Regions from separate parts of the Peptoniphilus sp. oral taxon 386 str. F0131 genome, predicted to be linked through region 2. Evidence: predicted binding sites of a transcription regulator. Region 2 holds the regulator's gene; the other holds the start of a gene.

Region 1 (16,337 bases), 560 kb from region 2:
ATAAAAGCAATGATCGGCAAATTTTACTTTTTTAAATTAATTACAATTTTGGTGATATTTGCATTACTTAGATCTGTGCTTAGGTATTTAGAACAGCTATGCAATCACTTTGTTGCATTTAGAGTTTTGGAAATTATAAGAGATAGAGTCTTCAAAGCTCTAAGAAGACTTGCTCCTGCAAAAATGGAAAATACAAATACAGGAGAGTTAATTACAATTATAACTTCAGATATAGAATTACTTGAAGTTTTTTATGCACATACAATTTCACCGATTTCAATAGCTTTTATTCATACATTATTTTTAACAATATTAATGTTTAAAATAAATGTATTATATGCGGTAGTGCTTGTTATTTTTCATCTTATAATGGCAATAATAGTACCTATAATAACTTCAAATAGAGCAAAGAGTATAGGCGATATTCAAAGAAAAAATTTAAGCGATATAAATTCATCTATTATTGATACATTTTACGGCATAGAAGAATCGGCACAGTATCAGTTTGGCGGAGAACGTAGAAATGAGATGCTTGAATATACAAAAAAATTAAGCAGATCTGCAACGAGACTCAGCAGAATATATGGTGGAAATATGGCTCTTTCAAATAGTGTAATTTTAATAGGAAATATTTGTATATTAATTTCTGCAATGTATTTATATAAATTCGGATATGTAAATAAGATAGAAGTTGTTGTTCCCATAATAGCATTTATGAGTTCTTTTGGGCCTGTATCTGCACTTTCAAATTTAGCAAATAATTTAGTAACAACATTTGCATGTGGTAAAAGAGTTATGTCTTTGTTGGAAGAAGTTCCGGAAGTGGAAGAAGTTGTAAATGGTAAGGATATTAACTTTGAAGAAATAGATGTTTCAAAAGTTTCATTTTCATATGGTTCCGAAGAAGTATTAAAAAATTTTGATTTAGCTGTAAAAAAAGGAGAAATACTTGGCTTAAAAGGAAAGAGCGGCTGCGGAAAATCGACATTGTTAAAACTTATAATGCGATTTTATGATGTAGATAGCGGTAAAATTGAAGAGAATAAGATAAATATAAAAGAAATAAATACAAAGACATTGAGAAAAAATCACTGCTATATAACACAAAGTACTCATTTATTTAATGGAACAATACTTGATAATTTAAAAATAGCGAAAGAAGATGCAACTATGGAAGAAATAAAAGCTGCCTGTAGAAAAGCATCTATAGGAGAATTTATAGAAGAACTTCCAAATGGTTACAATACTAAAGTCGGTGATATCGAGAATTCATTATCGACAGGTGAGAAACAGCGTATTTCGGTTGCAAGAGGATTTATACAAAATGGAGATTTACTTCTATTAGATGAACCTACAGCAAATATAGATAGTTTAAATGAGGGTATAATTTTAAAATCTATATGGGAAGAGTCTAAAGATAAGGCAGTTATATTAGCGAGTCATAAAGATTCAACACTTAGAATTTCAGATAGAATAAAACAGGTGAAAACTCTTGCGGAGTAATGAGGAGAAACCATGAAGTTTACAAATATGGAAAAGTTATATTTGTTACATTTGATTGAAAATAAAAACCAAAATACTATAACAAGTGTAGCGAGCGCTTTTAACTGTACAAAACCGAATTCTAAAAAAATCCTCGATAAAATGCTAAATGATGGAGTTTTGTGCAAAGAAGAAAACAGATATATGTTGACAAAAAAAGGAAATGATTTTGCAGAAAAATTTAATAAAAACAGAATAAATATAGAAAAATTTCTAAATATTTTGCTTAATTTAGAAGAAGATAAAATTAAAGAGTTATCATATAAATTAATGGGAAATGAATTGGATATCTTAAATGAGATATTAGCGGAAAAATCTAAAAAGATGTTAAAGTTTAAAAGTACAAATGTGGATTATAATGAGTTAATAAATATTCTTGGCGGCGGAGAATATAATGCATATTTGTCTATTGATAAAATTGAAGATGAACTTAAAAATTCGAGTATTGAAACTTCAATGGCCATGATGGGATTTGAAAGTAATGTAAGAATTGTTGTTGGCGAAGAATCTTATATTTTATTAACACCGAAAGAAGTTAAAAAAGCATCTGACGGATTTATTAGAAGCGGATTTGTAATGGATATCAGCTATTTTAAAAATGGAGTAGAAGAAGATGTAGTGTATAATGAAAAAAATTTTTTAATACCATTATATGTTTTTAAAAATTGGAAATTGATAAATAAAAAAATTCTATACTCATCATCATATTTAAAGATAAGTTCTAAAATAGGTTTTAGTAAAAATCATAATAAGAAAGCAATATTTAATATATTTATAGATTTAGTGAATTTATAAATATATTAAATATATTAAATATTGACGGCTGGAAATTAAATCATCTTTTTATATTTTTGACTTAAATATATATTTTATACATTGTAATTATGTTATAATTTAATTAGTTTATTAATTTATTAGGGAATAAGGGGGATTATTATGGCTCAAATTGTAAAGCCTTCAACACTTCCGGGGTTTATGGAATTGTTGCCGAAGGAACAAATTCTTTTTAATGAAATGATGGATACTATTAGGAAAAATTTTGAGAAACACGGATTTTTGCCTATAGATACTCCTGCGATAGAAAAAAGTGAAGTGCTTCTTGCAAAAGGTGGAGGAGAAACTGAAAAACAAATTTATAGATTTACAAAGGGAGATACCGATATGTCACTTCGTTTTGATTTAACGGTGCCTCTTGCAAGATATACTGTTGAGCATTTTAACGATTTGTCTTTTCCGTTCAGAAGGTATCACATAGGAAAAGTATATCGTGGAGAAAAAGCTCAAAAAGGTCGCTTCAGAGAATTTTATCAATGTGATATAGATACAATAGGGAATGAAAAACTTGATATATTGAATGATGCGGAATTCCCTGTAGTAATTTATCATACTTTTAAAGATCTCGGCTTTGACGATTTTACAATAAGAATTAATAACAGAAAGATATTAAAGGGATTTTTTGAATCATTAAATATTTTAGATTCTGTAGATGTATTAAGAGCAGTTGATAAAATTGACAAGATAGGCAGAGAAAAAGTTAAAGAAGAACTTTGTGATAACGGGATAGAAGAAGATATTGCCGTTAAAATAATTGATTTTATATTAATTTCAGGAACAAACAGTGAAATTTTTGATGCGCTTGATAGACTTGAAATTGACAATGAAATATTTAATGAGGGACTGAGTGAATTAAAACAAGTTGTAAAATACATTACAGAATTTGCAGTACCTGAAAAGAATTTTACAGTTGATCTTAAAATTGCAAGAGGACTTGATTATTATACCGGCACTGTATATGAAACAACTCTTGATAATTATTCTAACGTAGGGTCAGTGTGTTCCGGAGGAAGATTTGATAATCTTGCAAGCTATTATACGGATAAAAAACTGCCGGGAGTAGGTCTTTCTATCGGACTTTCGAGACTGTTCTATCAATTAAATGAAGCTAAAATTATTGAAGCTAAGAAGAAAAGTCTTATAGATTTGATTGTAATTCCGATGACCGGTTTTGTAGATGAAGCTATAAAGCTGGTTTCAAAATTGAGAGATGGTGGAATTAATACAATTATATATACAGAAGATGCTAAAATTGCAAAGAAATTTAAATATGCAAATGCTCTTGAGGTTCCGTATACATTAGTTGTTGGAGAAAATGAAGTAAAAACAGAAAAATATGCGTTAAAAGATATGGTGACAGGAAATCAGGAAGAACTTTCTCTTAGTGAAATAATTAGTAGAATTAAGGAGAATTGATTTGAAATTTATAGTAGATGAAAAAATAAGAAGTGTACTTGGTGTTGATGCAATAGTAGGTGCATTACTTGAAAATGTGAATTTGAATGCCGCATTACCTTTAAAGTATGAAGATGAGATAAAATATCTCACTGACAGAGCTCTTGATGTTACAGAGCAAATGCTTGAAGAAAATGAAGTGCTTGAAGGATATAGAGAAAAGATAAGGGCAATAGGAAGATCTTTAAAGAGATATCCGCCATCAGCAGAAGCACTTATTAACAATATAAAAAGACGCGGAGCTATGCCGAGGATAAACTCACTTATAGATTTATATAATATGGGCTCATTAAAAAGTATGTTATCAATCGGAGCACATGATGCGGACTCATTTAAGGGGGCTATAAGATTTACTTTTACAGATAAAACTGAAAGTTTTGTACCCGTTGGAGGAGGAACAAAACCTGTTCATGAAGGTGATTTTGTATATAGGGACGATGAAAAGATTGCCGCATATTTGGATGCGAGAGATGCTGAGGATTTTAAAATAGTTGAAGATACAAAAAATGTACTTCTTATAATTCAGGGCAATCAGAATACAAGTACTGAAATGAGAATGAAAGTTCTTGACGAGATATGTAAAAGTATAAAAGAAGTTTGCGGCGGAAGCTATAAGATATTTGCCGCACCGGCAGGAGAAGAAACAGAAATATAAAAATGGGGCGAAAGCTCCTTTTTTATTTGAAATAGCATATAAATAAATCATCTGTGAAAATAAAACATAGCAATTAGGAATTATAAATAGTTTAATTTAGATTAAACATATTGATAAAGTAAAAAATGTCAGATAGAAATTAAAGGTAAAAAAATGTCAAATTTTTTCAAATATCACTTGAAAAAATTTTATGCGTGTATTAAAATAATAAGTAAGTTAGCACTCTATCTTTATGAGTGCTAAATAGTTTAAAAATAAAATAATTAATATATTTAGGAGGCTTAAAAATGAATTTAAAACCATTAGATGATAAGCTTGTAATTAAAAAAGTTGAAAAAGAAGAAACTACAAAGTCAGGCATTGTATTGCCAAGTTCAGCAAAGGAAGAATCAAATATAGCGGAGATTGTTGCAATAGGCAAGGCTATATTGGATGATGAGAAAAGATGTGATGAAGTGCATGTTGGAGATAAAGTTGTATTTTCTAAATATGCAGGTTCAGAAATTGAAGTTGAAAAAGAAAAATATACAATAGTTAAATACACAGATATTTTAGCGGTATTAAAGTAATTGGGAGGATATAAAATGGCAAAGGAAATTAAATTTTCAGAAGATGCGAGAAGCGGTTTAATAAATGGAATTAATAAACTTGCAAATACAGTTAAGGTAACTCTTGGACCTAAGGGAAGAAATGTAATATTAGATAAAGAATATGGAGCACCGCTTATTACAAATGACGGTGTTACAATTGCAAGAGAAATTGAGTGTGAAGATAAGTTTGAAAATATGGGAGCTCAACTTTTAAAAGAAGTTGCTACAAAGACAAATGATGTAGCTGGAGATGGAACTACAACTGCGACATTACTTGCTCAAGCGATTATACTTGAGGGAATGAAAAATTTAGCTGCAGGAGCTAATCCCATGATTTTACAAAAGGGAATTAAAAAAGCGGTTGATAAAGCGGTTGAAGAAATAAAAGCTTTTTCAAAGCCTGTTGAAACAAAAGAATCAATAGCACAAGTAGCGACAATTTCAGCAGCAGATGAGGAAGTAGGACATCTTATTGCGGAAGCAATGGAAAAGGTTGGCAAAGACGGAGTTATTACTGTTGAAGAATCCAAATCAATGGGAACAAGCCTTGATGTAGTTGAAGGTATGCAATTTGATAGAGGATATGTATCTCCATACATGGTTACTGATAATGAAAAAATGGTTGCTGAGCTTGAGAGTCCATACATTCTAATAACAGATAAGAAGATCACAAATATTCAAGATTTACTACCTCTACTTGAACAAGTTCTTCAAGCCGGAAAACCACTTCTTGTTGTTGCGGAAGATATTGAAGGTGAAGCACTTGCTACACTTGTATTAAATAAACTTAGAGGAACAATTAATGTAGTTGGAATTAAAGCTCCGGGCTATGGAGATAGAAGAAAAGAAATGCTTCAAGATATTGCAATATTAACAGGAGGTAAGGTTATTTCTTCTGATTTAGGACAAGATCTAAAAGATGCAACTGTTGAAATGCTTGGTAGCGCTTCAAAGGTAAGAGTGGAAAAGGATCTTACTGTAATTGTAAACGGAAACGGAAGCAAGGACGAACTTGATGCAAGAATTTCTCAAATCAAATCACAAATTGAGGCAACTGATTCCGACTTTGACAGAGAGAAGTTACAAGAAAGACTTGCAAAGCTTTCAGGCGGTGTAGCAGTTATTCAAGTTGGTGCTGCGACAGAAGTAGAGCTTAAAGAAAGAAAACTCAGAATAGAAGATGCTCTTTCAGCAACAAGAGCTGCCGTTGAAGAAGGTATAGTTCCGGGCGGTGGAACAGTTCTGTTGGATTGTATAGATTCAGTGGCAAAACTTTTAGAAAATGCCGATGGGGATGAAAGAACAGGTATGAATATAATTCTTAAGGCGCTTGAAGCACCTGTAAGACAAATTGCGGTTAATGCAGGACTTGAAGGAAGCGTAATAGTTGAAAGAGTTAAAGAGCTTGAAGTTGGAATGGGCTATGATGCACTTAAGGGAGATTATGTTAATATGATTGATTCCGGTATTGTAGATCCTACAAAGGTTACACGATCTGCACTTCAAAATGCGGCAAGTGTAGCTGCTATGATTCTTACAACAGAAGCTGCTGTTGCGGTTATTCCTAAAGAAGAGCCACAAATGCCGATGAATCCTGGAATGGGAATGATGTAATAATAAAAGGGTATCAATTGATACCCTTTTTTATATTCTTATAAAATAAATTATTGTCAGTTTATACTCTTTTATTTTTCCACTTGCCTTGTTTATGATACACCATTATCATAACAAAAAACAGAAAATCTGATGGTATATAAGTATACCATAAATATTGTACAGGCAAGTTAAGTTTTCTACAAAGTATAATTAAAGGCATTTGTAATATCCACTGAGAAACTAAGGATGATATTAAGAGAGGAGTATTATATCCTGAACCCATAAATACTGTAGCTCTTCCAAGTCCGTATCCTAAAAAAGATATACACATTGCCGAAGCCAGCAAGAAAATTGCTCCCATATTTATTACATCAATATCATTTGTAAAAATGGATATTAATTTTTTGGAAAAAATAAAGCAAATCAATGTAAAAACAAATAATATTATGGCATTAAATTTTGCAGCTGTTTTTGATGTCTCTTCTGCTGCATCTATATTCTCTTCTCCAAGAAAATTACCTACAAGGACTGAACCGCCCATTAACAATCCCATCATAGGCAACATTGAGACCCCATAAATTTTAGAACTTATTCCGGCAGCTGTAAGTGGAATTAACCCATAACTTGCTACAAATTTTACTCTTGCTGCCTCAAATAAAAATGTAAGGAATGATTCAAAAGCACCGGGAATTCCGACGGTAATTAATTTATAGTCAATATTTGGAATTAATCTGAATAAATTTTTAAATTTAATTTTTATATAATTATTTCCCTTAAGTAAAATAAAAAAACCGATTAGAAAACTGACTGATGTTGAAATTACGGTGGCAACCGCTGCACCAAATGTTCCTAAATTAAATCCCGTAATATTTATAAAAGGAACTTTTTCAAACATAAATATAGGGTCTAAAATCATATTCAGTATTGCACAAAATCCCATTATTTTCATTGGTGTTTTAGGATCTCCCGTACACCTGAATATTGAATTTACAGAGAATGACGAAAACATAATAGGAATAAAAAAGATTCTTAAATAACCATAAGAAAGTGCTATATCTATTACAGTCTTGTCGGGGGTGTAGAAGTGTAGTAGAGGTTTAATGAAAATAAAAAGTAATATCGAAGTTAGAATTCCCATCAAAAACTTAAAAGAAAGAGTTTGTTCGCATATTTTTTCTTTCATTTCAATGTCATTTCTTCCTACACTTTGCGAAATCATTGATACGGAACTTACGCCTATAATTTCGTTTAAAACTTCAAATAACCACAGTATAGTTGAAAATAAAGTTACAGCGGAAATAGCCTGAGAAGAAATTTTTCCAACCCAGTACATATCCACTATATCATATATTGATTGCAATAGCATTGCAGCCATTGTAGGAATTGAAAGTTGAACTAATTTGTTGAATATCTGTTTATTATTATGCATAAAATCACCATCACTATAAGGTTTATTATAACATAAATTAAAATTATGATGAAATAAAAAGTTATAGTAAATTTTGATAATTTAATATTTTTGACTTCTAATTGTAATTAGATTGTCAATTTATTTTTTAAATGGAATAGGTTAAACTTATAGTTAAGGAGATGATAAAAAATGAAGAGTATTAAAAAAATTTATTCCTTAGTAATAGCATTTGTACTATTAATAGCATTTGCTCCAAAGGTAAGTGCACAGGGAACTTATGTTGGACTTCCGAGATTTAATGTTACGTTAAATGGAGTTAGTGTAGACAATAGCTATGCGAGGTATCCACTTATCGTCTATAAGGACATAACATATTTTCCTATGACATACAATACAACAAGATTTTTAGGAGTTGAAACAAATTGGAGCGAGTATTCAGGACTTCAAATTAATCAAACCGGAATAAACGGTAAATTTGATTTTTATCAGACTAACAGAAAAAATGCAGATGTATATCCTGTAACGGTTCCTAATTTTAAAATAACAGTAAATGGAAAGACAATAGTAAACAGGAATGAGGAATATCCTCTATTGGTTTTCAGAGATGTGACATATTTTCCTATGACATGGAGATTTTGTGTAAATGAATTTGGCTGGAAATATAATTTTACACATCAGAAAGGTCTTGTTATTACATCAAACAACAATTCCGGCGGCAGTGTTCCTACTCCTAAGCCACCTGAAAATCCAATTGATAATTACAAAGATTATTCAAGTACAATATATTATAACTTGAATTATTATGTGATAAAGACAAATGGAACAAATTATAGATTGTTTAGAGAAAGTTCAATAAATAAGGATGTTAAAATGTTAAGTGACCTTGAAGTAAAGAGTTTTTATCAAGATGGAAATAAGCTATATTTTACATCGGGAAATAGCTTTTATTCTTATGATATGGATAAGGGAACATTTGACACTGTAATTTCAAATAGTAATGTAAAAGATGGAAAGATAGTTTCAAATGGAAGTCAAGTATTTTATGTAAGTGCAAGTAATGGAGAGTTGTATTCAAAAAATAATGTAAATCTTAATCCGGGCGCGAAGGTAGAAACACTTGAGAAAAAAGGTAATTATGTTCTTTCTACATTCACATATGATTTGGGAGTTAAATATAAATTAATAGTATTTGATAAAAATGGAATGGCAATTTACAAAACAGAAGATCAAACACAAAATGCAAAAATAGAAGGAAGCAATTTGACATACTTCAATGTAAATACCATGAAGAATGAAACTATATCATTGAATAAATAATAAAAAGGACTTACTTTCAAAGTAAGTCCTTATTTATTGAAACTTAAAACCGTAACGGCCATAAGTATAAGTAGCATTCCGAATAAATCTATCATCATAAAGCTCTCTTTTAATAAAATTATTGAAAACAAAAGTGAAGAAACAGCTTCAAGTCCGGCGATAAGAGAACCGCGAACAGGTCCTATAATAGAAACACCGGTTAGGAAACAATTAAATGCAAGGACAGTTCCAAATACTATCATCGCAATTAGACCGAGTATTGTCATCATATCAAAATTAACGGAAAATTTCCAAGGTTGGAGTAAAAAAGTAATGACAATGCCTCCGATAAACATACCGAATCCTGTAACAACAGAACTTGAGTATTTTTTTAATATGTTTATTGGAAGTAAGGTATAAATAACTACGGAAAATGCGGCTAATATACCCCAGAACAGTCCGGAACTACTTATTACAAGTGTACTTAGATCCAAGTGAGTTGCAAGTACAACTGTTCCCAATAGTGCAAGTACAATTGAACTTATTTCTTTAATTTTTGGTGCACGCATTTCTTTTATACAAACACCTACTACAATAAATATTGAACTTAAAAATTGAAGAACCGTTGCAGTTGGTGCATTAGTTTTTGAAATTGTAATTAAATATGAAAACTGACAAAATAACATTCCAAATATACCGAAGGCTATTAAAGTCAATGTATCTTTTTTATTTTTAAAAATTTTGAAGGTTTCTGTTTTATTCTTATATAGAGATAATAAAATAAGTATAAGTCCTGCAAATATAAGTCTTGTGTTTACAATAATTTTAGCATCCAGCCCCTTTGTACTCATCAGATATTGTCCGCAGGTGCCGGAAAAGCCCCAAAAGGTCGCTCCGATTATTGTCATAATATATCCTCTTAACATGATTTTACTATTTTTTTGCATAAAAAACCTCCGATTTGTATTATACTTTAATCTGGGTATAAATGTAAAGATTGATAGAGTTAAAAAAGGGAGGAATTATGGATAAAAGAATGTTGGTTTACGGGTTTGATGTTCAAAGTGAAAGATTTTTAAAGCTTATAGAAATAGCAAACAATCTTGGTATTGAAACTGAAACAGTAAAACATGATGATATAGATAAGAAAGTCGGAATTTTAATGGGAGTCGAAGTAGATGATACAGAATATAATTCAAGTTGTGACGAAATAGGAGAAATTGAATTTTTATTATTCTCTGATTTTGAAAGAGAAGTTCTTGGAAAATTTACTTTTGAAATTAAACAAGAGGGGATAATTATTCCGCATAAGGCGGTTATAACACCTACATCAAAAAATTGGAGTTTCAGATATTTAATATCTCATATAAAAGATGAACATAAAATTGTAAATAAATATAATGAACTTGGCAGACTTATAAAAAAAGCGCAGGAAAGGTTTGAAAAAGAAAATGATGTTGATCTCAAAGAAGAAATTGATTTTGCACTTAGTATAAGAGAACTTAAAGATATAAGTGAAAAAGATATAGATGAGAGGTATAATAGATTAAGTAAAGTAATTTTTAAATAGGGGGTATATTAATGGATGCAGTAAAAATTTCAAAAGAGCTTATTGAATTTATAGACAACAGTCCCTGTTCTTATTTTGCGGTAAGAAATATGGCGGGGCTTTTGGAAAAATTCGGTTTTAAAAAACTTGAGTGCAAGGATAATTGGGAACTTAAAAAAGGTGATAAATGTTATATAACTAATAATGACAGTTCTATTATAGCATTTACAATTGGAAGCAATGATGTTGAGAAAACCGGTTTTAAAATAGTAGGCTCTCATAGTGATTCACCCGGATTTAGAATTAAAAATAATGCACAAATGAAATTTGAAAACAATTTAAAATTAAACACTGAAGTATATGGAGGAGCAATTTTATCGACATGGTTTGACAGACCGCTAAGCATTGCCGGAAGAGTTGTATTAAAATCAGATAATTTATTAAATCCTAAGATTGAACTGGTAAAAATTGATAGGGATTTACTTATAATACCAAGCCTTGCAATTCATATGAACAGGGATATTAATAAAGGATTTGAGTTTAATCCGCAAACACATACACTTCCTCTTATGGGATTAGCTAATGAAGAAATAAAAGAAGATATGCTTGTTGATTTATTGGCAAAAGAACTTTCGGTTTCGACAGATGACATTACAGACTATGATTTATATTTATATGACAGAAACGGCGGCAAAATACTTGGATTAAATAATGAGTTTGTTTCTGTAGGAAGACTTGATAATCTTGCTATGGCATATATAAGTTTAAAAGCACTTATGGATACCGACTCGGGTAGCGGTGTTAATGTTATGGTATGTACCGATAACGAAGAAGTCGGAAGCAGTTCAAGACAAGGTGCAGACAGCCCTATGGTTGAGAATACGCTTGAAAGAATCGCAATAGGACTTGGAAAAAACAGAGAAGAATTTTTTAGAGCGATAGATTTGAGTTATATTATCTCGGCGGACATGGCACATGCTGTTCATCTTAACTTTGGAGAAAAAGCGGATCCTACAAACAGACCTTTGCTTGGAGGAGGACCTGTTATAAAATATGCAGCGAACAAAGCTTATACATCTGATGCGGTTTCGGCATCAATATTTAAGGGGCTTTGCGACAGAGCGGAAGTTCCGTGTCAAAGTTTTTATAATCGTTCCGATATGAGAGGAGGTTCAACAATAGGACCTATAACTCAAAATCATATAAATATAAAATCGGTTGATATAGGAAATCCTATGCTTTCAATGCATTCTGTAAGGGAACTTTGTGCGGTAGATGACAATTTATATTTATATAAAGTATTTTTAGAATTATATAAATAATGAAAAAATGATATGTATCCTCTTTTGACAAGCGGGATACATATCATTTTTTGTGTTTAAAAAGTTATATTATTTGTTCTATTTTTTGAATGTAAATTTGTTATCCTTGATATCCGTTATAATTGCAAGAGAAAATAAATCGTAACCGAGTTTTCTTATAAGTTTTCCTCCGTCTTGGAATCCTTTTTCTATTGCCACACTAAGTCCTATTATTTTTGCACCGCTTTGTTGAGATATTTTTATAAGACCGTTTAAAGAATTACCTTCTGCTAAGAAGTCATCAATTATCAGTAAATTATCTTTTTCGGAGAGGAATTTTTTTGAAACTGTGACTGAATATTTTTTGTCTGTTGTAAATGACTTTACCTCTTCCTGATAGACTTTGTCACCCAAATTTTTGTGATGTTGCTTTTTGGCAAATACGACGGGAATATAATTGAATTTTTGTGACAATACAGTTGCAAGTGCAATTCCCGATGCTTCAATTGTGAGAATTTTATTTATGTTTCTGTCTTTAAAATGCTCATATATTTCATCGGAAAGTTGAGATAAAAATTTTATATCAAGCTGATGATTTAAGAATGAATCGACCTTTATTATATTTTCATCTAAAATATAGCCGTCTTTTATTATTTTTTCTTCCAATAATTTCATGTTTACTTCCCCCGAATAATGTTATAAAAAATCAAAGATTTTTAGGATATTAAGTACAAAATAATGGTATAATATAAAAAAGTCAAGGAGGAATTATTATGTTTAAAGAGCTTGTTGAAAAAAGGAGAAGTATCAGAAAATATAAATCGGATAGAATAAAACAAGAAGAATTGAAAATAATATTAGAAAGTGCTCTTAAATCTCCTACCGGTAAAAATTTAGACAGTTTACAATTCATTTTGATAGAAGATGAAAAAATACTTGATGAGCTTTCGCATTTTAAAAGTCATGGTGCAGGATTTTTGAAAGGAGCTAAAGCGGCAATAGCAGTTTTAACAGATAAGGAGTTAGCGTCGGTAACATATAACCAAGATGCCTGCATAGCGGCTACAGTAATTCAATTTCAGGCAGAAGATTTAGATATAGGAAGCTGCTGGGCTAATGTTAGAGGTGCAACAAATGATGAGGGTAGAATTTCTGAAGATGTTATAAGAGAAGCTCTTGAAATTCCTGCTAAATATAATGTAGAATGTATTATTGGACTTGGCTATAAGGCTGAAATTCCTTCAGAAAAAAGGAAAAAGGAATTTGAAAGTCATGTACATTATGAAAAATTTTGAGGGCAGAATGGAACTAATTTTAAATAATCTTGAAGAAACAAAAAAATTTGGAGAAAAACTTGGCAGCCTTTTGAAAAAAGGTGATGTAGTTTGTCTTAACGGAGACCTTGCCGCAGGCAAGACGACCCTTACAAAGAGTATAGGCATTGGAATGGGAATAGATGATTATATAACTTCTCCTACATTTACGATAGTGAATGAGTATTACGGAAAACTTAATTTATACCATTTTGACACATATAGATTAGAGGGAGATAATGATGTATATTATCTTGGATTTGATGAATATTTTTATGGAGACGGAGTATGTGTTGTGGAGTGGGCAGATAGAATAAGTTCAAGTTTACCGGAATGTTATTTGGAGTTAAATATAACTCAGTTGGATGAAAATAAAAGGAAAATTGAAATCAATGCCGTGGGAGATAGAGCTAAAGAATTAATGGAGGATTTAAGATGATATCACTTGGGATAGATACTTCTACTTTCAAAACTTCTGTAGGACTTGTTGAGGATGACAGAGAAATAGCCTCTTATGAATTATCAGCGAACATGTATAATTCGGAAGAAGTGGTAAATATGATATCTGAAATATTCAGCAAGATAAATTTTTCAATAAAGGACATAGATTTAATTTCCGTGGGAATCGGTCCGGGTTCATTTACCGGAACGAGAATAGCTGTTACAATAGCAAGAACTCTTTCGCAGACATTAAATAAGGAAATAGTAGGAGTGTCTTCTTTAAAAGCTGTTGCCATGACTTATGAGGGAAGTGAATTTATAGTTCCGCTCATAGATGCAAAGAGAAACAGAGCTTATTTTGGTATATATAAAAATTCAGATGTTATTAGGACTGTTAAAGATGACAGACTTATGGATATAGATGAAATTGCAAATGAACTTTCGGGAAAAGCTGTTGTAATTCTTGGAGCGGGAGCTGAGTTTTTTTACGATAAATTAAAAGATAAGATGAATTTGAAAATGCCTAAGGAAAGACTTATAAGAGGAGCGAATGTTGCAAGACTCGGCATAATCGAATATAGAGAGCGTGGGTCGGATAATTTGTTTGATGTTTTGCCGAATTATATAAATCTGTCTCAGGCGGAAGAGAATTTTAAAAAATTAAAACAGATATGAATGGTGAATTTAGAATAAGAAAAGCGAGAACAGAAGATGTCAACGCCATATTTAAGATAGAAGAAAGCTCATTTGACGATGCGTGGTCTAAAAAATTAATTACAAGCGTTTTAGAAAATGAATTTGCACATAATTATGTAGCGGAAAATGAAAAATTGGATTTGGTCGGGTATATTTTCATTTCTGAGATTCTTGGAGATGTATCAGTAGATAATATAGCAGTTGATAAAAATTATAGAGGAATCGGAATTTCAAAACTGCTTATGGATAAATTGATTGATTTATACGGAAATAATCCAATCACGCTTGAAGTTAGAACGGATAATATAGAAGCTGTTAACTTATATAAAAGATATGGATTTGCGGAGTCGGGACTTCGTAAAGACTATTATGGATTGGGAATAGATGCAATAATAATGTGGAGAAGGTAAAATGAAAGTATTAGCGGTTGAATCATCGTGTGATGAAACATCAGTAGCGGTAGTTGAGGATGGTAGAACTGTCCTTTCAAATATAATTTCATCACAGATAAAAACTCATAAACAATTTGGCGGAGTAGTACCTGAAATAGCGTCAAGACAGCATGTTGAGGCTATGAATACGGTGCTTGCAGAGGCAATAAAAGAAGCGGGAGTAAAATATGAAGATATAGATCTTGTAGTTGCTACAAGGGGTCCCGGGCTTATAGGAGCGTTACTTGTAGGACTTAATTCTGCAAAGGCATTTGCATATGCGATAGAGAAACCGTTTATAGGGGTAAATCATATCTACGGGCATGTGTGTGCAAATTATATATCTAATAGAGATTTGGAGCCTCCATTTATAGGACTTATAGTATCGGGAGGGCATACATATCTTATAAAAGTTAGGGACTATGTAGACTTTGAGCTTGTCGGAAGAACAAGAGATGATGCAACAGGTGAAGCGTTTGACAAAGTTGCAAGAGCTATGGGGATAGGATATCCCGGAGGACCTATAATAGATAAGCTTGCAAAAGAGGGAAATGCCAATATAGAATTTCCAAGAGTAATGCTTGAAGAAGGATCGTATGATTTTTCATTTAGCGGGCTTAAAACGGCAGTTATAAATTATCTTCATAATAAGCAACAAAAAAATGAGCCTTATATAGTTGAAGATGTTGCAGCATCATTTCAAGTTGCAGTAACAGATGTGTTAGTGGAAAAATCAATACGTCTTGCAAAAAGTGAAAATATGGATAAAATAGTTCTTTCGGGAGGAGTTGCAGCTAATGAAGGGCTCAGACAAGCTCTTAAAGAAAGAGCGGAAGATGAAAATATAAAAATTTATTATCCGGATAAGATACTTTGTACAGATAATGCTGCAATGATTGCATCTGCAGGATATTATTTATATAAAAGCGGAAATTATGATAAAAATTCCTATGCAAAACCTAATTTGGGGTTATAATCATGGGTAATTATTAAATTAGGAGGGATTGTATGTACGATTTTACATTTGAAGTTGGAACTAAAATTTTATTTGGGAAAGATCAATTAGAAAAATTGCCGAAGGAAATAAAAAAATACGGAAACAGAGTTTTATTATGCTATGGCGGAGGAAGTATTAAGAGAATCGGACTATATGATGATGTAGTGAAGCTCCTTAATGACAATGAAATATTTTATTGTGAATTAGATGGAATAGAATCAAATCCTCGT
Region 2 (16,337 bases):
GCTTTCAAATCTACTCCATGAGCTTTTTTAAACTCACTAGCTATATAATCAATTACTTTATTATCAAAGTCATCTCCACCTAATTTGTTATTTCCTCTTGTTGCATGTACTTCAAAAACTCCATCTGAAAGTTCAAGAATAGATACGTCAAAAGTACCACCGCCAAGGTCATATACCATAACAGTTTGTGAATCCGATTTTTCATCTTCTCCATAAGCAAGTGCTGCTGCTGTAGGTTCGTTTACAATTCTTTTTACATCTAATCCTGCAATTTTACCAGCATCTTTTGTTGCCTGTCTTTGTGCATCCGTAAAATATGCAGGAACTGTAATTACAGCCTCTGTAATTTTTTCTCCAAGATAGCTTTCCGCATCAGATTTTAACTTTTGAAGAATCATAGCAGAAATTTCTTGCGGAGTATAATCCTTTCCGTCAATATTTACCTTATAATCACTACCCATGTGTCTCTTTATTGACTGAATAGTTCTGTCCGGATTTGTTATAGCTTGACGTTTTGCAGTTTCACCTACAAGTCTTTCTCCATCTTTTGTAAATGCTACTATTGATGGTGTAGTTCTATTTCCTTCAATGTTAGGAATTATTATTGAATCTCCACCTTCCATTACCGCTACTGCTGAATTTGTTGTTCCTAAATCAATACCTATTATTTTTCCCATTATTATTTCCTCCTTAAGAGATTATTTTATTTTTTATTTAGATACCTTAACCATTGCTGATCTAAGTACTTTTTCACCTATCATATAACCTTTTTGTAATACTTCTATTACAATTCCCTCTTCAATGCCATCTTTTTGCTCTATGAGAACTGCATGATGAAGATTAGGATCAAATTTTTCATTTAATGAATTCATTTCTGTAACTCCATTTTTCTCAAGCAATTCCATAAGTTGTTTATAAATTAATTCTACGCCGTCAAAAAATGTATCTTTTTCCCCTTTAGATTCTATAGCTCTTTCAAAGTTATCTACTATTTGAATTAATTCAAGCATAACTTTTTTAGTTCCAAGTTCTATATATTCCTTTCTTTCAACTTCTGTTCTTCTCTTATAATTAGCAAAATCAGCCTGAAGTCTTAAAAATTGATCTTTTATAAGATTAACTTCACTATCAATTTCATCAATATCTTCTTCAGTAGTTACCTCCTGAGAATTATCTACAAGTTCTTCCATTGTTTCATTAACTTCTTCAACAACTTCTTCTTTAACCTTTTTATTATCTGACAATTAAATCACCTCACTATTTTATCTATAACATAAGACAAATTATCTCTGAATAATTTTACAGTCTTTATATGTTTTCTATAATCCATTCTTATCGGACCTATAATTCCTATTTGTCCTATTCTCTGATTTTTAGGTCTAAATGTTGCTCTTATAATCGAATTGTTTTTCATCAGTTCATCTTCATTTTCATCGCCTATTATCACATCAAAATCAGATTTCTCGGAATAATTTATAAGTTTTAAAATTGATTTTTTATCTTCAATAAACTTAATAAAATTTCTTGCTTTTTCAATATCATAATATTCTTCAAAACTCAAAATATTATTCAATCCATCATAATAAAAATCAAATTGACTGACTTTTTCGTTAAAAGTGCTTGCTCGTTTTATTATATCTGAAATAAATTCTCCATATTTTACCATAGAACCTTTCAAAACAACTTTAAGTCCACCTATTTTTTGAAAATCTATTCCACAGAGATATTCATTTAATTTTTTACAAATTTCATGTAAGTCATCATCAGAAATGGATACTTGTGTATTTACAATTTGTTTTTCAACTACTCCTCTATTTCCAACAATAAGCAAAAGTATTGAATATTCATCAATATTTAGTAACTGAATAAATTTTATTTCAGTGTCGGGTTTTTTTAATGCTACTACATAAGATGTACACTTTGTAAAATCAGAAAGAAGTTTTACAGTGTTTTTAAAAATATCATCTAAGCTATTGGCATTTTGTAAAATTAAATCTCTTATGTCATAGTCTTCAATAAAATCTATATCATATTCAAAAATTTCTTTTTGAATATGATCTACGAAAAACCTATAGGCCTTATTGGATGGAATTCTCCCTGCAGAGGTGTGAGGCTTATTCAAATATCCTAAATCTTCAAGATCTGCCATTTCATTCCTAACTGTCGCTGAACTTATTCCCAAGTTGAAATCCTTTGAAATAGTTCTGGAACCTACAGGATTAGGAGAATCTATATAAGAATTTATTATAGCATTTAATATTTCTATTTTTCTCTCATCCATATTATCACCTTTTGTTAGCACTCTTATTTGTTGAGTGCTAAACCCTATATATAATATATATCCTTAGTCAAAGATTGTCAATACTTTTTTTGCAAATATATTTTTCTTTTTATTGTCATTATTTTAATTATACAAAAACTGTGTTAAAATATAGTTTAGTTTTAGATTATTAAAATTAACCAACTTTAAAATATATGAGGTGAATTATGAGTGAACCAAAGAAAGAATCTTTTCTAAGTTTTATTTTAATATTTATATCGGCATTTGTTCTTGCATTTTTAATTAGACAATTTATTTTTAATGTCAATATTGTTGTCGGAGAATCTATGTATCCTACCTTAAAACCCAATGACAGATTAATTACATTAGTGTTTCCGCTAAAATTTAAAAGTCCAAATAGAGAAGATATTGTAATTTTAGATGCTCCTGATGAATCAGGAAGAGAATATATAAAAAGAATTATCGGCATTCCCGGCGATAGTGTTAAAATAGAAAATGGAAAAGTATATATAAATGACGAACTTTTATCTGAAAATTATTTAGATAATAATATTGAAACTCCAATACAAAATCAATCTGAATGGCATCTTTCAGAAAATGAATTCTTTGTAATGGGTGATAACAGATATAATAGCTCAGATTCAAGAATTTTTGGAGCAATAGATAAAACTTCAATAAGAGGAATTGTAGTTCTTCGCTTTTGGCCGATATCAAATTTTGGAATTGTCGGAGGTTTAAATGACAAATAGACAAGATAATATTAGAAATTTTTCAATAATCGCACATATTGATCACGGAAAGTCAACTCTTGCTGATAGACTTATTGAAAAAACCGGAATGCTTACCGAACGTGAAATGGAGTCACAAGTTTTAGATTCTATGGAACTTGAAAAAGAAAGAGGTATCACAATAAAGTTAAAAGCCATAAGACTTGTCCATAAAACTAATGATGGCAAAGAATATATTTTCAATTTGATTGATACTCCGGGACATGTAGACTTTAACTATGAAGTTTCAAGATCTCTTGCAGCATGTGAGGGAGCATTAGTTGTTGTTGATGCAACTCAGGGTGTTGAAGCTCAAACTCTCGGAAATGTATATTTAGCGATCGATCAAAATTTAGAGCTCGTACCTATAATTAATAAAATAGACCTCCCAAGCGCAAGAGCCGACGAAGTAAAAAAAGAAATCGAAGATATTATTGGTATTGATTGCGAAAACTCTCCGCTGATATCAGCTAAGAGAGGTATAGGAATAGAAGATGTATTTACACGCATTATTGAAGATATCCCGGCTCCTAACGGAGATGAAAATGCCCCGCTTAAAGCTTTGATATTTGATTCATATTATGACTCTTATAAGGGTGTTATATGTTATGTCAGAATAAAAGATGGAAGCGTTAAACCCGGCGATGAAATAATGATGTTCTCAACCAAAAAGGTTTTTGAAGTTGTAGAAGTCGGTGTTACTACTTCGGGTCTTATGCCTTTGAACAAGTTATCAGCAGGTGATGTAGGCTATATAACAGCAAGCATTAAAAATGTAAAGGAAGCAACAGTCGGAGATACCATAACATCTCCATCAACTCCTACTGCAATGCCCTTTCCTGGATATAAAAAAGTAGTTCCTATGGTCTACTGCGGAATATATCCTGCTGAAGGAGAAGAATATGTCAGCGTAAGAGAAGCTCTTGAAAAATTGCAAGTAAATGATGCGGCATTAGTTTTTGAAGCTGAAACTTCTGTTGCCCTCGGTTTTGGATTTAGATGCGGATTTTTAGGATTACTTCACATGGAAATAATCCAAGAAAGACTTGAAAGAGAATTTGACCTTAATTTAGTTACAACAGCTCCGTCAGTTATATATAAAATAACAAAGACAGATGGAAGTATAGTAGAAATACAAAATCCTACTAATATGCCAAGTCCCGCTGAAATACTTAAAATGGAAGAACCGATTGTAAAAGCCGAAATTATGACTCCAACAGATTATGTAGGCGCAATAATGGATTTATGCCAAAATAGAAGAGGTGTATTCTTAGGTATGGAATACCTTGAAGAAACAAGAGCTCTTATAAAATACAATCTTCCGTTAAATGAAGTTATATATGACTTCTTTGATGCCCTTAAATCAAGAACTAGAGGCTATGCTTCATATGATTATGAATTGATAGGATATAATGAATCCGACCTGGTTAAACTTGACATACTTATAAACGGAACTCTTGTAGATGCTTTTTCAATTATCGTACATGAATCTACAGCTTATAATAAAGGTCGTAGAATCTGCGAAAAACTTACAGATGTAATTCCAAGACATCAATTTGCAGTACCTATTCAAGCGGCAATAGGAAATAAAATAATAGCAAGAGAAACTATAAAAGCACTTAGAAAAGATGTTCTTGCAAAATGCTACGGCGGAGATATTTCAAGAAAGAGAAAACTTTTAGAAAAACAAAAAGAAGGTAAAAAACGTATGAGAACTGTCGGCGAGGTTGATGTTCCTCAAGAAGCATTCTTAACGGTATTAAAATATGATGAAGAAAATTAATAAGTCCGATTTTATATCGGACTTTATACTTAATAAAAATTCAACTGAAGATATATCATTATATATACACGTTCCATTTTGTGAGAGTAGATGTTACTATTGTGACTTTTATTCATCAATTATAAACGAAAACAACGTCAATGATTATTTTGAAAATTTATATAAAGAATTATTTTTATATAAGGATTTTTTAAAAGACAAAAAAATAGTCAGTATATTTATAGGTGGCGGAACGCCAAGTTCTGTAAATCCAAAATATATTTTTAAATTAATGGAAAAAATCAATTTAATTTCCACAATTGAAAAATCTTGTGAAATAACTATTGAACTAAACCCCAATTCAGTATCAAGTGAAAAATTAAAATTATATTTGAACTCAAAAATTAACCGTTTTTCGATGGGAGCGCAAAGTTTTAATGATGATATATTAAAAAAAATAGGAAGAATTCATAAAAAAGAAGATATTATTTCTGCATGCAAACTATTTGGAAAATATAACATAAAAAATTTCAATTTAGACTTAATGCTTGCACTTCCATCTCAAAAATTTGAAGATATTAAAGAATCTATCAAATATATAAAACTGTTGGATCCTGCTCATATTTCATATTATAGTTTAATTTTAGAAACAGGAACTAAACTATATGATATAAACCAAGTTAATCCACTGATTTTCCCGGATGAAAATCAAGATAGAGATATGTATCACTATATAGTTCATTCGCTTGATGACTTAGGATACAAACAATATGAGATTTCAAATTTTTCAAAATCTGAATTTGAATCAAAACACAATTTAAGGTATTGGAAATTAAAAAATTATTTGGGTCTGGGTATTTCCTCACATTCAAATATAAACAATTTAAGATTTTATAATCATAATTCATTTGAAAAATATTATTCAATAATTAAAACTTCAAATTTGCCGGTTCAAGATTTTGAGGTCTTAGATAATAAGGATAGAATAAATGAATTTATAACAATGGGACTTAGGTTAAACAGCGGAATTAACATCTCTTCAATAAATAAAATTTTTAAAATAGATTTTTTAAATTATTATAAAAATGAAATTTCTAAAAATATTAATTTAAATCTAATTACTATTAAAAATGAAACTATTTATTTAACTGAACTTGGAAGAGATTTATCAAATCTTGTAGAATTGGATTTTATTAGACTTTAATAAATAAAATCTTGCATTGTTACTAAATTAATGTTAAAATACTAAAAGCTTATAGATTAACTGTGGAGGTGAATTACATGGCAAATATTAAATCAGCTATTAAAAGAATAGATGTTATTAAGAGAAATAACGCTCGTAACAAATCAATCAAAACTGAAGTTAAATCAGCTGTTAAAAAATTTGAATCAGCATTAGAAGCTGGTAATATAGATGAAGCGAGAGAACTATTAAAGCTTGTTGATAAAAAACTAAAAAAAGCTGCTCACAACAATATCGTTCATAAAAATGCAGCAGCAAGAAAAATTTCAAGACTTACTCTTAAATTTAACAAGGCAAACTAATTATCAACAAAATTAGAATGTAATTGTATCGCACATTTCTATAAAATAGTCAGATATAAATTAACCTGAGGAATATTCCTCAGGTTTTCTAATTTTATTTTGTAAATTCTACTATTAGCATTTCTAATAAAATATATTTCGAAAGTTGTGTTGTTTTAAAATATTCATCAATATTTAATAACTTTTCATAAAACTGATATAAAAATTTTAAATCAAAGTTATGCGAAAACTTTGAAATTTTTGAATACTCATATTGTTTTATTCCCATATAATTCATAGCTTGTACATCTTTATATCCGTTAGATTTTAAATCTCCATACATTATTAGAAGCCTAACCTGTCTTACAATCATAGAAAATATTCTCTCAATAGGTTCATTCAATAAATGTAATTTTTTAAATTCCATAAGTGATTTTTCAGTATTTTTATTACAAAGTGCATCTAAAAAATTAAAAATATTTGAATCGGCATTTTGAGTCATAGACCTATCAATAACTTCCCTATCTATTTTCTTAACTTCAGATAAAACAAGCATCTTATCAAGCTCATTTTTTAAATCATACAAAGTCATATCTAAATTTTTAGAATCATAACCTGATTTTAAGCTAAGATAACTAATATCCGATTTACTAATATCAAATCCTTTTCTAACTAAATATCCTTCAATAAAATTAAATATGTCCTTTCCGCTTAATTTAGGAAATTCTATAGCTCTATTATTTTTAGAAAAATATTTATAGAAAGTTTTTGTTTTATCTATTTTATTGTCTTCATCAAGAAATACTAATATTAAAAATTCTCCGATATTATCCAAAAATTTATAAAATTCTTTTGTAACACTTTCTGAAAACGCATTAGCTCCTTTTACGAATATAACTCTTTTATCATTCATAACAGGAAGTGTTTCGCAAGATGACATAAGCTTATCTTCCGTTAAATTATTTCCGTCATATAATGACAAATTAAAAGTTTCCATTCCTCTACTTACATATTTTTTCTTTACATATTCGATTGCATTGTCCATTAAAAGCCTTTCATAACCATAAAACAGAAATGCCCCGCTAATATCTTTTTTGTATATTTCCCTGTATTGCAATATATTCACCATACTCTCTTACAAATGCAATAATAACTATATAAGTTAATAATGTAATTATACCAAAACTTCCATCTTTTTCCTTAAAACCTTTAAAAATAATAGAATTCTTTTTAATATTTAAATTTATTTCTCCAACCTCATTTGTAACTTTGGTTATTACATTATTTTCTTGTAATCTGTTAATAACCTCTGAATGAGGATGCCTATAAGAATTATTAATTCCACAACTTATTACCGCATATCTAGGTTTAGCAGTTTTCAAAAATTCTTCTGATGTAGAAGTTTTTGAACCATGATGTGCAACTTTCAACAAATTACAGGTTTCAGTAATATTACTTTCAGTTTGTTCTATATCTCCTGTAAATAAAATTTTAAACCCTCTATGATTTAATATCATAACCATCGACTTATCATTTGAAGAATTATATTCGTCAACATCTGAAATTATTCTAAAAAATGTGTTATCATCCATCTTTATTAAATCATCTTTTTGTACAAGGTATATATTCATTCCCTTACTTAATGCCTTTTGTAAATATTTATTGTCTTCTATATATGATATATAAAGACTTTTTATTTTAACTTCATCAATAATATCAAGTAGTCCATCAACATGATCTTCATCAAAATGTGATATAAAAACTTTATCAATTTTATTTATTCCCTTAGCTTTCAAATAGTTTAATGTATATTTTTTACCCGGATTGTAGTTTTCATTTGAACTTCCCCCGGTGTCAACCATAAAATATCTATTATTAGTTCTTCCAATGGCGCAATCTCCTTGACCTACATATATAAAATTAAGCTCAAACGAATTATTATAATCGTATAAAAACATAGCTGAATTAATTAATATTATTAATATTAAACTTATTAAAACAGATATATTAAATTTATAAAAATTAATAAAAATATCTTTATATTTGATTATAATAAAATTGGAATATAAAATAAAAACTGAAATGATAGAAATTTCAGCAAACTCTAAATTTAAAAAGCTAAAATCATTAATTTTTACAGCTAAAAAACTTGCAACATTCAATATAAAATTTATTGATGGTGCAATAAGAAATGCAAGAGGCTTAAATATAATTAAAATATATGAAAGTATTATTGCAAAACTATATAACGGCAATAGAAAAACATTTGATATGAAACCCAAAACAGAAAATTCTCTAAATAAGTATATACTTACCTGAAATAACATAATATTCACAGAAAGAGTCAGTGCCAAGCTTTTGCCGAAATAATTTTTTTGAAATAATATTTCGAATTTTTTATAAAATAATATAATTCCAAGCACACTCAAATAGCTGAGTAAAAACGACGGAGAATATATGGAAAATGGATTTATTAAAATTGTAATCATTGCACTTAAAATGAGTGCATTAAATGAAGTATATTTATATTTAAACAAAAATGACATAAACATAAATCCAAACATCAAATATGCTCTAAATGCCCCTATTGGCATTGAAATTAAGTATAAATATACAAATGAAAATAAAAGAGCTATACTCCTTCTTAAAACTTTTGAAATTCCAAATAATTTTAATATTCCCTCAAAAATAATCATAAGTATTCCCATATGAAGTCCCGAAATGGCAAGCATATGAGAAAGCCCAATATTTCTAAAATTATCTTTAATATCTTTATCAATATAATTTGAATTTCCAAGCAATATAGAATTTATAATATCTGCATTTTTATCAGATAAATTCTTTGATACCGTGTCTGTAATATAATCCTTAAAATATGTTCTTAGCTTTAAACTTTTACTTTCTCCGACTTTTTTCACTGAATTTGAATATATAATTTCATATATTCCTTTCGATTTTAAATAATTTTTATAATTAAAATCACTAAAATTCATCTTCCCTTCAGGTATCGCAGAGCTTCCGTAAATAATAACAATATCTCCAATACTTAACTTTTCTTTTGAATATAATAAATATTTTTTAAATATAGATGAAGATGCAATGTATTTACTTTCATTATTTATATAATCATCTACAATTTCAGCTTTAATATTTACACTTTCATTTAATTGATTTGATGTCCTCATACTCACATTTAAAAAAGAGATTATAAACAATATAATACATAAAAAAGATATTCCGGTCTTAAATTTTTTAAAATAAAAAAAGTATGTAGATGATAGCATAACTAAAATGGCAAGATATATTAAATTTATTTTTAAACAGTCACCTAAGACTATTCCTAAAATCATTGACAATAACAAATAAATCATAATGCACCTCTACTTATAATATATTATAGAGTTTACTTTTGTTCAATATTTAATTAACATGTTACTATTTTTAAATTGTTCTATAATAACGTCATTTAATAAATTATTAAACTAAAAATTGGTTAAGTTTGCACTTAACCAATTTTATTTTTTTATTTAATTATATCCATAATCTAAAATATTATTTTAGCTCCATCATTTTCAACTTCAACATTGTGAATTCTCCATTTTGAAATTGTATTGCTTAAATTTTTAAGAGCATTATCTATATCATTGTTATCCCTTTCAGATATTACAAGTAAACTTGGTCCTGCCCCGCTTATAAATAGGACTGCATTATTACCGCTGCATATGCTTTTAATATAATCATAATCGCTTATCAGTTGTTTTCTGTAGGGTTCATGTAATAAATCCTTAGCCGCTCCTTTAAGCAGATTAAAATCTCCACTGTTAAGTGCATTTGAAATCAATGTTGCTCTTGCAATATTTGAAACTGCATCAGATAACCTAACTTCTTTTTTTACAACTTCTCTTGCTCTACTTGTCTGCATTTTAAAATTTGGAACCAATACATTAAATTTAAAATTTTTATCAATATGAGTTTTATAAAAATATACTTCATCTTCCACTATTGAAGTGATATGTCCTCCAAAAATTGCAGGAGCGACATTATCCGGATGTCCCTCTATATTTGTAGCATATCTTAAAATAGCTTTCCTATCCAATTTTAAATTACTCAACTCATTCGCAGCCATTAATCCTGCAACTATACAAGTAGCACTGCTGCCAAGTCCTCGAGTCATCGGAATCATAGATTTTACTTTTATAGAAATACTTGGCGCTTCAATATTGTTTTCATCGTAAAAATATCTAAAAGATTTATAAATAAGGTTATCATTTAACTTCTCATCTAAGAAACTACAAGGCTCTATTTTAAAAAAATTATATAATTTTAATGCCATACCTTGACTATCATATCCTGGCCCTAAATTTGCCGTTGTAGCCGGCACTTTTATGATCATTTTATTATCCTCCTTATATAATCTTTTATTTCATCTTTTTCTATTACCATTTTATTTTTTATATCTTTTGCAAATAAATCTTTAAATTCAACAGGAACACTTATATTAAATTTTTCTTCCAAAGTATTTAAAGCACTAATTTCATCATTTGAATTCATCATAAGTGCCTCAGCTATTGAATTTATAAATTTAAACGGTGATGCAGTAGCTGCAACCAGTATTTTTTCGTCCTTATTAAATTTTTCATAATCTTGCGCAGCAAGTAACCCTATCGCAGTATGTGTATCCACTAAATAATTATACTCATCATATATTTTTTTTATTTCATCTATAGTTCTATCATCATCAAAATAATATGCCGTTATATTATTAAGCCTTCTGCTGTCAATAAAATATTTTCCATTCTTCATCAACGATTCCATTAAGAACTTAATCTCTTCAGAATCTTCGCCAAGTTCATAGTATAAAAATCTCTCTAAATTACTTGAAATTAAAATATCCATTGAAGGAGAATTAGTGACAAAAAACTCTCGATTTATATTGTAAATACCTCTATTTATAAATTCTGTAAGTACATTATTTTTATTTGAAGCACATATTAAATTATTAATAGGTAATCCCATTTTTTTAGACAGATATGCCGCTAAAATATTTCCGAAATTTCCTGTAGGAACACTTACAGAAATTTTCTCACCATTTTTTATATAACCGTTTTTCACAAGATAATAGTAACTATAAAAATAATATACAGTCTGCGGTATAAGCCTTCCTATATTTATAGAATTAGCTGATGATAATTCATATCCTTTCATATTAAGATATTCTCTAAATTGCACATCATTAAAAATCTTTTTAAGCGAAGACTGAGCATCATCAAAATTTCCTCTTATTGCAATTGCATGGGTATTCTTACCATCAAGTGTTACCATTTGTCTCTCTTGAATTTCACTAATACCATCTGTAGGATAAAAAACTGCAATATCAGTATTTTCTACGTTTTTAAAACCATATAATGCCGCACTTCCTGTATCTCCGGAAGTAGCGGTTAAAACTAAAATTTTTTTATCTAATCCAGAATGTTTTATTGCAATACTTATAAGCCTTGGTAATAATGATAGTGCAAAATCTTTAAATGCAAAAGTTTGACCATGATATAATTCAATAACATATTTATTATCAAGCTTTTTTATAGGAACTATGTTGCCTTTAAATGTTGAATATGCCAACTCAATAGCACTATATAATTCTTCTTTATTAAAGTCATCAAATATACTTCCTATTATTTTTTTAGCAAAATAAATATAATCTAATTTTTCAATTTCCTCATTACTAAATTCAATTTCAGGAAAACTTTCAGGAAGATATAGTCCTCCATCATCACTAAGTCCCTTTAAAATTACCTCGTAACTTGAATTTAATTTCGAATTTCCTCTTGTACTTATATATTTCATAATTATTCCCTTACTTGTCCAGAACCTAAAATAACATATTTTGAGCTTGTGAGCTCATTCAACCCAACAGGACCTCTTGCATGCAACTTTTGTGTAGAAATTCCAATTTCAGCTCCAAATCCAAAAATTCCACCATCAGTAAATCTTGAACTTGCATTTACATATACACATGCAGAGTCTACTTCATTTAAAAATTTCATAGCATTTTCATAATTTTCTGTAATAATAACTTCAGAATGATTTGTAGAATATCTATATATATGATCTATTGCTTCATCTATTCCGCTAACCACTTTCATAGACATTTCATAATCTAAATATTCCTTTCCATAATCTTCATCTGTAGCATAAATCACATTATTAATCTTATCCATGGTCTTCTCGCATCCATGTATTATTATATTATATTGATTAATAATTTTTTGTAGTCCTTCATAAAAGTTGTCAGATATATCTTCACTTACAAGTAATGACTCCATAGCATTACATACTCCAATTCTTGAAGTCTTTGCATTCTCAATTATATTTAATGCCATTTCAATTTTTGCACTGCTGTCTACATATACATGACAATTCCCAACTCCTGTTTCAAGAACCGGAACCTTTGAGTTTTCAATTACTGAATTTATTAAACTTGCGCTACCTCTTGGTATTAGTAAATCTATATATCCTTTTAATTTCATAAGCTCTACTGATGACTCTCTTGTGGTATCTTCAATTAAACAAATCATATTTTCATCATATCCCAATTCAGAAATAGATTCCCTTATTATCTTTACTATTGAAATATTTGAATTTATAGCTTCTTTTCCACCTCTTAAAATAAGTGAGTTTGATGACTTTATGGCAAGTATTGAAGCATCTAATGTAACATTTGGTCTTGCTTCATATATTATTGCAAGAACTCCTATGGGTACAGTTTTCTTTCCAACTATAAGCCCATTTTCAAGAGTTCTCATATCATAAATATTGCCGACAGGATCTTTTAAATCTATGAGAGTTTCTACCGACTCTGCCATGGCTCTAACTCTATTTTCTGTAAGCAAAAGTCTATCAAGTACACCTTCTTTTAACCCGATTTTTTTAGCATTATCCATATCAATTAAATTAGCTTTTATAATTTCATCAGCTTTCAAAATTATATTTTTCTTTATATTTGATAATATACTATTCTTTTCCTTAGAGCTTAATTTTGAAAGCTGTCTATTGGCATTTTTAGATTTAATTGCAATACTTTCAAGACTTTGCCTTAAAGATTGTTCCAATTTCTTCTCCTCCTACTACCCTTCTTATATTCTTAATATCATTTGAATTAGCAATAACAACATCTATCCCCTTCTCCATGCACATTTTTGCAGCATTTATCTTAGTTGTCATTCCGCCTGTACCTACATTTGAAGAAGAGTCCTTTGCCATCATTTTTAATTTCTCATCAATTTCATTAACTTCATAAATAAACTTTGCATTTTCATTTTTCTTCGGATCATCATTATATAAACCATCTATATCCGATAATAATATAAGTAAATCAGCATCAACAATTCTTGCTACAACTGCAGATAATGTGTCATTATCTCCAAATTCTATCTCAAATGTTGAAATCGTATCATTTTCATTTACTATTGGTATTACATTCATACTTAATAATTTTTGAAATGTATTTTTTGAATTTTCTCTCATTACACTATCTGTCTCAATTTGCTTTGTCAATAAAATTTGTGCCGCTTGATAGCTAAACTCATTAAATGCTCTGTTATAAGTGTTCATAAGAGCTACTTGCCCTACTGCGGATGCAGCTTGTTTTCCAACAGTATCTCTAGGTCTCTCAGCTAAATTTAATCTCTTTGCTCCTGCAGCAATTGCTCCGGATGAAACTAAAACCACATCTATACCATGATTTTTTAAATTTGAAAGTTCCCATGCAAGTTCATCAATCTTCTGTAAATTTATAATTCCATTGTCATGTGTTATTGAAGATGAACCAATTTTCACAACTACCTTTTTTAACTTTCTACTAAATTCTCTCAATTAATCACAACCTATATAATTATTATTTATTAATATACTACAACAAAATCCATATTTCAATAATTTCAACCTTATAAAGCATACTATATTAATAAAAAAAGAGTAGGAAATCCTACTCTAAAGTATCCGAACTTTCTATTTGTATAGAAGTTTGGGTATACATCCTTTTAATCATCTTATACATAAAATAAAATGTCGGTATTATCATTATAAATGATAAATAATCTATTGCATTTAAAAATGCATCATTATATATAAAATCCGGAAAAGACGAAATAAAATTATTTAATATATGAACATATATTGGCCAAATTAACGACTTCATATCTTTGTATACAAGAGCTATACCAAATCCTAAGGAAATTGTATATACTGATTGAACCAATTCCCTATGCCAAATACCGAAAAGTAACGCAGAAACAATCACAGGAAACAACTTACTCTTTATCTTATCAGAATAATTATATATAAGACCTCTAAAAAGCAATTCTTCTACAATCGGCCCTAAAATTACCACTGAAAGAAATACAAATATATACGGTTCTTCTACAACACCGGACCACGTATCATTGAAGCTGTCATAGCTATTTTTGAAAATTGAAATTTTATATAAATAACGATCAACAAATTCCAACCATAATGATGATATTCCGCCCAAACCAAATGTTATTATACTGCACTTAACTATCTTTGATATTACAGACTCTTCAAAACTCACTTTATCATCATTATTCTTTTTTAAAGCAAAAAACCATACAGAATATACAATTAAAGGAATTATACAAGATAGTGTTTCAAGAAAAAAATCTCCATCATTAAAAATTTTAAAATTTTCTCCGAACAAAGCTGCCTTTCCATAAAAATAAAATGCAAAAAACAATTCCAGTAACAAATCATAGCTAATTACTAAAAATAAGATTATAAAAATATATTGCAATAAACTTTTCTTACTTTTCAAAATATCTCCCCCAAAAACTTTTAACTTAAATAGTTTACCACAAATTTTAAATATTAATAGTTATCAAAATAAATATTTATAATATTTTAACTATTTATTCAAAAGTAATTTCTTTATTTATTCTTTCTATTATTATAGATATAACCTTATATCTTCTCTGAAATCAGATATGAAATTTGAGAAATAATCATATATATTTTGTTTTTTTTAAGATTCTTTTTTAAATTTTTATCTACATATTATTTCTTATCTTCTTATCTGAAAACAAAAAAGAGAACTTCAGCATCTGAACATACCGAGTTCTCCGTAATGAATGAAAATATTAAAGTGTAATGGTTGGCTAAAGGACATAACAAAATTTCTTTGACAAATTTATATCTTCTCCGTTTCTCTCTTGATTAGCTTTAATATTTTATCTTTATATGTTTCCCCTGTGCCTTGCTTAAAATGTAGGTTTACAGTGTGTTTCGTCTTTCCAATGTCCATTATTAACTGTTTATATTGCAGTTTTTTTATCTCTCTTTTTTCTTCCATAAGTCCTCCTTTCCGTTTTTAGACAAAGAAAAAACAGCAAATCTTTGTGTTTTACTGTTTCAAAAATTATTCTATTCAATTAGACAAACTTGGAATTGTCTAATAAATCTTTTCAAATACTTCGCATATCATTGGAGCTTGTTCATAGAAATTTTTTCCTACCGATTTATATTCTTCAAAAAAGTAGCTGTCATGAACCTCTCTCCAATACTGATAGCTCCTATCACCTTCACCTTCATGCCATGCATGTTCCGGTGTAATTAAGTTATAAGGTATCATATACACTACTTTTGTTTGTGTAATACATACAGGCTCTTTAGAACCATTGAGAATTATATTATACTCTCCCACTTGTGGTATATCGTCTCCCATTTCATATAATTCAAATGCTGAAGTCGTAGCTGTCTTAATATTACAATTAACTAATTCTGCCAATTTATCAGCCATCTCTTTTGTATTGCCGAAACTCCAAGCTTGATATTTTATATCTATCGGTAATTTCTTTTCGTTGCAAAATTTAATCCAAAACTCTTTTACTTTATCATCCATTCAAATTACCTCCACAACTTCCAAACAGTAAACCTTTTTGATTTACTGTCCCTGTGTTAGTCATATTTAGTTGTTAATGTGACAAACTGG

Evidence for each region. The regulator HrcA, encoded in region 2, represses chaperone genes, less so after heat shock. The targets are predictions, from matches to a motif close to ATTAGCACTCNATANTATNGAGTGCTAAT.
Region 1: the regulator HrcA is predicted to act here: its motif matches at 4,702-4,730, upstream of groES (co-chaperone GroES).

The regions. Positions count from the first base shown of each region.
Region 1 is NZ_GL349422.1:573,133-589,469, forward strand. Features, by position in the region: gene HMPREF0629_RS02705 (amino acid ABC transporter ATP-binding/permease protein) at 1-1,503, shown strand, start outside; gene HMPREF0629_RS02710 (hypothetical protein) at 1,516-2,337, shown strand; gene hisS (histidine--tRNA ligase) at 2,479-3,792, shown strand; gene HMPREF0629_RS02720 (B3/4 domain-containing protein) at 3,794-4,486, shown strand; gene groES (co-chaperone GroES) at 4,774-5,055, shown strand; gene groL (chaperonin GroEL) at 5,071-6,690, shown strand; gene HMPREF0629_RS02735 (MATE family efflux transporter) at 6,752-8,101, opposite strand; gene HMPREF0629_RS07650 (hypothetical protein) at 8,273-9,400, shown strand; gene HMPREF0629_RS02745 (DMT family transporter) at 9,430-10,326, opposite strand; gene HMPREF0629_RS02750 (DUF3783 domain-containing protein) at 10,404-10,949, shown strand; gene HMPREF0629_RS02755 (M18 family aminopeptidase) at 10,961-12,250, shown strand; gene HMPREF0629_RS02760 (xanthine phosphoribosyltransferase) at 12,329-12,904, opposite strand; gene HMPREF0629_RS02765 (nitroreductase family protein) at 13,003-13,524, shown strand; gene tsaE (tRNA (adenosine(37)-N6)-threonylcarbamoyltransferase complex ATPase subunit type 1 TsaE) at 13,511-13,981, shown strand; gene tsaB (tRNA (adenosine(37)-N6)-threonylcarbamoyltransferase complex dimerization subunit type 1 TsaB) at 13,978-14,658, shown strand; gene rimI (ribosomal protein S18-alanine N-acetyltransferase) at 14,655-15,089, shown strand; gene tsaD (tRNA (adenosine(37)-N6)-threonylcarbamoyltransferase complex transferase subunit TsaD) at 15,091-16,086, shown strand; gene HMPREF0629_RS02790 (iron-containing alcohol dehydrogenase) at 16,119-16,337, shown strand, end outside.
Region 2 is NZ_GL349422.1:1,129,965-1,146,301, forward strand. Features, by position in the region: gene dnaK (molecular chaperone DnaK) at 1-677, opposite strand, end outside; gene grpE (nucleotide exchange factor GrpE) at 711-1,244, opposite strand; gene hrcA (heat-inducible transcriptional repressor HrcA) at 1,250-2,281, opposite strand; gene lepB (signal peptidase I) at 2,488-3,030, shown strand; gene lepA (translation elongation factor 4) at 3,020-4,831, shown strand; gene hemW (radical SAM family heme chaperone HemW) at 4,818-6,014, shown strand; gene rpsT (30S ribosomal protein S20) at 6,092-6,355, shown strand; gene holA (DNA polymerase III subunit delta) at 6,450-7,463, opposite strand; gene HMPREF0629_RS05420 (DNA internalization-related competence protein ComEC/Rec2) at 7,417-9,705, opposite strand; gene thrB (homoserine kinase) at 9,879-10,727, opposite strand; gene thrC (threonine synthase) at 10,724-12,178, opposite strand; gene HMPREF0629_RS05435 (glutamate-5-semialdehyde dehydrogenase) at 12,181-13,443, opposite strand; gene proB (glutamate 5-kinase) at 13,415-14,206, opposite strand; gene HMPREF0629_RS05445 (CPBP family intramembrane glutamic endopeptidase) at 14,319-15,164, opposite strand; gene HMPREF0629_RS05450 (transposon-encoded TnpW family protein) at 15,537-15,698, opposite strand; gene HMPREF0629_RS05455 (ASCH domain-containing protein) at 15,798-16,247, opposite strand.